3 regions of the Paenibacillus sp. FSL R10-2771 genome follow, and region 1 is predicted to be linked to each of the others. Evidence: riboswitches for the same ligand, from Rfam matches in the RefSeq annotation. Region 1 holds a riboswitch; each other region holds the start of a gene.
What was found. Region 1 has a riboswitch for cyclic di-AMP ahead of NSU14_RS32210 (3D domain-containing protein). Riboswitches for the same ligand answer to the same signal wherever they lie in the genome.

Region 1 (2,264 bases):
TAAGGATGTGCAGCATGAGGTATTCCGCAAGCAAATTGGCCTGGCTCGTGAACTGAAGATGCCAATCTGTATCCATAACCGCGATGCCCACGAGGATGTAATCCGGATTCTGCGGGAGGAAAAAGCGGGTGAGGTTGGAGGGGTGATGCATTCGTTCTCCGGCAGCTGGGAAAGCGCCAAAATGTGTCTGGATCTCGGCTTCCATTTGTCCTTCGGCGGACCGATTACGTTTAAGAATGCCAGGGTGCCCAAAGAGGTGCTCGCCCAGACTCCTCTGGACCGGCTGCTGATCGAAACGGACTCCCCATATTTGACTCCGCACCCCTTCCGCGGCAAGCGGAATGAGACCGCACATGTAAGACTGGTAGCGGAGGCAGCTGCGGCAATAAAAGGGATTGATTTACAGGAATTGGCGGAAATTACGTATGCGAACGCACTGGAACGATTTGGGATTGTCTGAAAACGGGAGAAAAAGCGGTGAAAAATGAAGTATAGCCGATATATTAAACTTTTATAGTCTAAAAACGGCTGAATATTACAATATTTTAATCATTTTTTTACGTAAACGTGGTTGAATCGTCCTTTACAACATGTATCAAAACAGGATATCATCTTTTCAGTGCAGTGAGCTGTTGTTACTGTGACAGTCACTATTTCATGGATCGTCTCGCTGAGTCTCCGTATGGAGAACGGGGGAACCAATAAATGCCCTGCCGCATGCCCGTACATAGAGTACAACACAGAATTGCCGCAGACTTTATTTGATTTCTTCACGTGGTCTTTGGGGTGAATTTGAGGGCAACCGCCGTGAGCGGGTGACCTGAGATAGGGCGTCTCTCTTATGCCCGAACCCGACAGCTAACCCCGTAAGCGCAAGTAAGAGAGGAAACCTCGTGCATAAACATTCCCGCGTATTCGACACCGGAGAAGCCACGAAAGAGTCCTCTGTGAACTCTTTTTTGGGCTTTTTTTTGTTTTGAATAATGCGGATGTTCCCGGCATACTGTTATATAACAGATATCCGGAGTAGCTATGCCGAGCAGGCGATCCATGAGCAGGAAACGCTGGAGCAATGCGGGCGTATCCTGTTGCAATCTCAAACCTAGTTTCGTCAGAAATGATGCAGTCACCTTGATATAACTTGGACGACGGGGCTATGTAAGGAGGATGGAGAGAGTGGGCGTATTCCAACCAGAGGTATCCCATGATTCGCAATCATCCAGCAGGTCTTTCGCATTACGGTTGAAGCAAGTGAATCCTCGCGTACTTTCACTTGCAGGTGTGATATCGATTGTTATCGCACTGTTAATTCTGCTGTACGTACACGGTCAGAGTAATAAAGAAATTATTTTAGTTATAGACGGACAGGTACAGACACTGGAGACGCGGGAAGCGCTGCTCAGTGATGTGCTGGCAAAGGAACAAATTTCGCTGCAGCCGTATGATGAGCTATCTATTGGCCTTAGTGATGAAATACAAGACGGCGACCGTGTCGTAATCACCCGTGCGCAGAAGCTTGTGCTTACTGCAGACGGTGCAACCAAGACCATATACACCACCGAGGATTCGCTCGGAGATGCCATTACCAAGCTGGGTTACAGCCTGGAGGGCAATGACAAGATTTTCCCTTCGCTTGATACCGCAGTCACACCCGACATGGAAGTCAAGATTGTCCGTATTACCAAGCAGACCGTACAGCGGACAGTAAACTTGCCTTTTAAGGTCATCAAAACCGCAGACCCCTCTCTGTATAAGGGAGACGTAAGAGTTGCACAGGCAGGCAAGCCGGGCGCGATCATCCAGCATATCGAGAAGATATATCAGGATGGGGAGCTAGTCTCCATGAATATGGTCGGCAAGGAAGTTCAGACGGTAACCAAAGATAAGGTTATTGCTGTCGGTACCAAAGCGGTTCCGAAGCCTGTTGTAGCTGCTGCAACTACATCCAAAGCAACAACAACCTCCAAATCATCCAAAGTCAGTGCGAAGAGCAACAACGTCACGAGCAAGGCAGGCGTAGATTTTGAATACAAAAAAATGATCAAAAACGTATCCATGACGGCTTATTCATCGGAAGAACCGGGAATTGGAACACGCACCGCCTCCGGCACACGCGTAACGGAAGGCCGCACTATTGCAGTGGATCCGAATGTAATACCAATTGGCTGGTGGGTGTACATTGAGGGATTAGGGTTTCGCCGAGCAGAGGATACCGGCGGTGCCATTAAAGGCAACAAGGTGGATGTTTACTACGATTCACTGAG
Region 2 (2,264 bases), 680 kb from region 1:
CAATTTTCACACTTCGTTCCTCCTCTGTTCCATTTCCGCGATGAACCTGCCGTCCTTAAGCTCCCGGAAGTTCTTCAGCTTGTATTTCATAAGCTCCAGTGCCGCCGTAAGTTCCGTGAGCTGCTCTTCAATCAACGTTTTATGCCTGTCCAGCACACTGTAGCATTCCTCGTAGTCCTCTTCCGCTGAAGCCCTGATATATTCTTGAATGGTGCGCAGTGGCATATGGGTTCTTTTGAGAATAGCGACGAAATGCACCCGGTCCAGCTCACGCCTGCTGTATGCCCGCTGGCCGTTCTCCTTGCGGCTTGCCGGGGGCAGGAGCTTGATTTTCTCATAATAGCGGATGGTATCCTGGCTGAGTCCTGTCCGCTCTGCTACCTCGGCGATCGTAAAAACAGGCTCCATTGGCTGCTGGCCTCCTTCTTAATCTAGCTTCTTAATCCAGCTTCTTAGTTTGGCTTTCAGTCTTGGTAATTTACTGACCGTCTGCCCTTACAGATTCAAATAATAATCCCTGGAGTAGGGTCCAAGTCAAGCATTCGGGAAGCGGGAATTAGGCCCTCCCGGATGTATGGTTTGTGCGGCTAGAAAGGTACACTTTTCGTAGAATCAGGTTCTAATTCAGGTACAAATTGTAAACCGCCATAATTACTCTAATAACACATTCACGAATCTATTTGCCAGACGGGTAACGCTTACTTCATCTTCAATCTCTCATTATCTCCCGATTACTCACTAATACGCCATTTCACAAAAAATCAATATCGACGGCGTTTCCGGTCTAACGCATTAATATTTCCGGAGTTCCCTCACCGCTACCTCCCAAAAATAAAAAACGGCGATTGAGCGAGATAAACGGATGATAATCGGCCACATATATGGTTTTAGTCTCCAATATTCCTCGCGAAGCAGCAATTTATTGCAAATCCGGCGCAGAAGCACTCTTTTCCATTTTTACAAAGACAATCCTGAAAGGGTATGATTCGTGTTGAAAGTTACCAGCGATAATGTGAATGCACGCTGAATTTCCGCCAAGCGGAAAACGGGGGAACCATCAGGCCGCAGGCCTACTTGGGGTGAATCCGAAGGAGACTTCAATTACGCAGTCTCAAAAGGTAGGGCGACTCTCACCGTCCGAATCCGACAGCTAACCCCGTAAGCGTAAAGAGAGAGATCTTGATCCGCCACGATTTTGCCCCAGGCTTCTTACGCCTGTAACAAAACCGCAGCAGAGGTCCTCCTCTGTCTGCGGTTTTTTGCGCACTTATTCCGGCGGATCAGCATTTCGGCAAACCTATCAACTACATATCCAAACTATAAATCGCCCACATTCAGGAAGGAACGTGTCCACATGCCAGACCCATTATCGTCCAATGCAGTTCCCGCTGCCGGATTCACCAGCTATATTGAGCAATATAGCGGAACCATCTATGCGCTAAGCTGTCTCCTGCTGGAGAAGGGCGCCCGCGCCGATCAAGCCGCAATTGCTACATTCGCGGCACTCTATGAGCCTTGGCTCAAGGGCAGCATCCAAGCAGATGCTTACTCCCTTGCCTCCTACAGGGAATGCATCCGGCAATGCTCGCTGGTTGCTCAAGACCGCGGCCGCTGCTCTTCTGCCCTGCTCACCTGGGAGGATCAGATCGCCAGCGCCTTATGGTACGGCATCCAGCTGCCGCTGCCCGAGATCAGCCTCATCCTGCAGCGAAGCGTTCCTGAGCTGAAAGCGCAGCTCAGAGGGATTCGCGAACAGATGGCTGCTGCGCGGCCAGCTGTCCCGCGTCCGTCGGCGGGATAGGGAGCTGGGTGGGGCCTGCAACAATAGACTCAAGCATGCTGCTGCGATCCATGCGGACTGTAGATCCGTTATTTCGCCCAATCAGTCGAATCAGCGATCCATGCGGACTCAGAGGACCTTAACTAACCAGTTTCGCCTCATTTTGAGCTCCTTCGAACAATATAAGCGCGCCTGAGTCCGCAACGGGCAAAAAAGCAGGCTTTTTCACAAAATAAGGTCCTCTCAGTCCGCGTAGCAAGCGCTGCATAGAGTAAATCCGCTGACGTCGTACATATTAATAAAAGCCGCAGCATCCGCCACGGCTCTCCATTTGCTAATGCTATGCTATCTGTTCCAGTGCCAGAAATCAGCGCTTGCCCTTGCCGCCCTTGGCGAACCGCCAAAAAGCCATGCAGCATCCGAGCAGCCCGACGCCCAGCAAGATGGTCTGCAGTGCTCCCAGCCAGGTTGATTTGTCCGACGG
Region 3 (2,264 bases), 5.9 Mb from region 1:
AAGTTTCATAAGGGTAAAGCACCTGGTCTCCCTGACGGGTCGCGGCTACAAAATAAGAGAAATACTCTAGCCATCTCTTCACTGTGGTCGGAGGTAATTTCGATATCGTGATCAATTCCAGCTGCGTGTAATGGCGAACCATAACATCTCTCCTCTTTCTAGTGGACTTATATATTTTAATAGTATTCGTGTTCCACGAAATAAATGTGTGAAATTACTTATTTGCGTTTTTTCGCATCAAAAACGGCCAACTGCCTGCGAAGGCAGTTGGCCGTAGATCCATCCGGATATTGTCCTCGATCCTGCCTTGACCGGTCTCCAGAAACTTGTCGTAATATTTGAGTGCTTCTTCATGAAGTGCGTGGTACATATATTGCTCTCCAGCGTGGGCCCTCCGCCGCCAAATACTTATGCAACGGGCCGATCCACTGGATATTGCAGTCCCGCCGGACCCGCCGGTTTCGCCGGAGGCTTGAGGTTACCCTTCCCTCACTGTTCAGTTCCTTGAACAACCGATCCATTCAAAGTCATAAATGACCGCACCATACTCTGCTGCAATTTCCTTCGTGCGGTCTGTCGAGCTGGGCGAGCACAGCACCACTGGAACAAGCTACGATCACAGCCTTCTCTACAGATAAAGCGTCCAATAACAGCTTCAAATCTTCACATTGTGTGTCTACGATCCGACTAATCTCCACATCCATTTTACCGGACTGCCCGTTCCCTCTTAAATCGAATACGATTACTTTCGCACGCTTGCTGAAATAATCCGCTTGCGGCTCAAACAGATGATGGGAGGTCGAATAATCATGAATAAAAACAATGGGCAGACCGTTGCCCGACATCTCGTAATACAGCGACGTTCCATTCACTTCAATATGCGGCATAAACAGTGCATCCTCTCATGAACGCTTGCGGGGTTAGCTGCCGGATTCGGGCCTGAAAGTAGCCCTACTCGTCTATCCCGAGATTCACCCCATATAACCTGGTTCCCCCGCTTCCTATAAGGAATTCAGCGATTAAGTATTATTTTGCAGACGTTTCCTGACGCTCTTCCCCCAGGACCTTCAGATCATCCTGTATGCTTCCCTTCCATAAGGGAACTCCGGAACGGTAGGCTGCCCGGCCATTTAAATGGCCTGCCACCGGTGAAGTGATGAATACAAAAACAATCGCCAGCAGCAGCTTGATATTAACCGTTCCGTCTTTAAACCAAAAGTACAGGAAGCCTCCTGTCAGCAGACACAGCACCCCGAAGGTTGCACTTTTGGTGGCCGCATGTGAACGCAGGTACACATCAGGCAGCCGGACCAAGCCGAAGGCACTTAAGCCGCAGAAGACTGCACCCATCACCACAAGAATGGAGCTAATCAGTTCACCTGTCATTCGGGTTCCCTCCATCCTCTATAACGGCTCCCCGTTCAATATATCTGGCCAGTGCCGTTGTTCCAATAAACGTCAGAATACCGATAACCAGAATAACTTCAAGAAAGTCCTGGGTATCCAGCAGCATACAGAAAACAGTGATCATTGCGAGTACATGAATGCCTATCGTATCGAGCGCGGCAACCCTGTCTGATCGGGTTGGCCCTTTCAGGAGACGGAACAGGCATGCCAGCATCGCCAGCGCCAGAATGATCATTGCCACGGTTAGCATAACTTGGATCATTACCGGGTCACCTCCATAATCGCTTGTTCGAAAGTGCCTCTAATCTGCGCGACAAGCAGCTCTGCATCTTTAATATCAAGTGCATGAATGTACAGCGTCCTGCCATCCTTCGAAACATCAAGAGTCAGGGTTCCCGGCGTCAGACAGATCAGGCACGATAACAGCGTAACCTCCCAAGCCGAGGTCAAGGCAGTCTCATAAGCAAAGATACCGGGACGTATAGCCAGCTTTGGACGGATGATATGGCCGATGACCACGAAATTCGAGACCGTAAGTTCACGGGCAAAGATCAGCAGAAGCTTCAGTATAGCCCATATACGTATGAGATAGAATGGCCGGGTCCGGGCCAGGGATTTCGTCAAAATCAGCAATAATATAATACCGATGACGTAGCCGGCTATGAAGCTTGAGCCAGAGCCATCGTTATTTATCGCCATCCACAGAAAGGCAATCAACAGATTTAAGAGGAATTGTAGGGCCATCTTCTCTACTCCTTCATTATGGCTTCAATGTACCGCGCAGGTGACGCCAAAACCTCGCCTGCCTGCGATACATAAGCATAGACGGACTCGGCACCGACCCCCATAGCAATCAC

Region 2: linked by a shared signal. The riboswitch ahead of NSU14_RS29095 (hypothetical protein) and the one ahead of NSU14_RS32210 (3D domain-containing protein) in region 1 are both predicted to bind cyclic di-AMP.
Region 3: linked by a shared signal. The riboswitch ahead of NSU14_RS06560 (alpha/beta fold hydrolase) and the one ahead of NSU14_RS32210 (3D domain-containing protein) in region 1 are both predicted to bind cyclic di-AMP.

Annotation. Positions count from the first base shown of each region.
Region 1 is NZ_JBBOBM010000001.1:7,433,416-7,435,679, reverse strand. It holds gene NSU14_RS32215 (TatD family hydrolase) at 1-460, shown strand, start outside; cyclic di-AMP (ydaO/yuaA leader) riboswitch at 659-888, shown strand; gene NSU14_RS32210 (3D domain-containing protein) at 1,177-2,264, shown strand, end outside.
Region 2 is NZ_JBBOBM010000001.1:6,752,976-6,755,239, forward strand. It holds gene NSU14_RS29090 (MerR family transcriptional regulator) at 7-408, opposite strand; cyclic di-AMP (ydaO/yuaA leader) riboswitch at 1,012-1,179, shown strand; gene NSU14_RS29095 (hypothetical protein) at 1,355-1,801, shown strand; gene NSU14_RS29100 (hypothetical protein) at 2,148-2,264, opposite strand, start outside.
Region 3 is NZ_JBBOBM010000001.1:1,551,366-1,553,629, reverse strand. It holds gene NSU14_RS06565 (MerR family transcriptional regulator) at 1-142, opposite strand, end outside; gene NSU14_RS06560 (alpha/beta fold hydrolase) at 528-887, opposite strand; cyclic di-AMP (ydaO/yuaA leader) riboswitch at 895-1,028, opposite strand; gene mnhG (monovalent cation/H(+) antiporter subunit G) at 1,027-1,386, opposite strand; gene NSU14_RS06550 (Na(+)/H(+) antiporter subunit F1) at 1,376-1,669, opposite strand; gene NSU14_RS06545 (Na+/H+ antiporter subunit E) at 1,669-2,151, opposite strand; gene NSU14_RS06540 (Na+/H+ antiporter subunit D) at 2,157-2,264, opposite strand, start outside.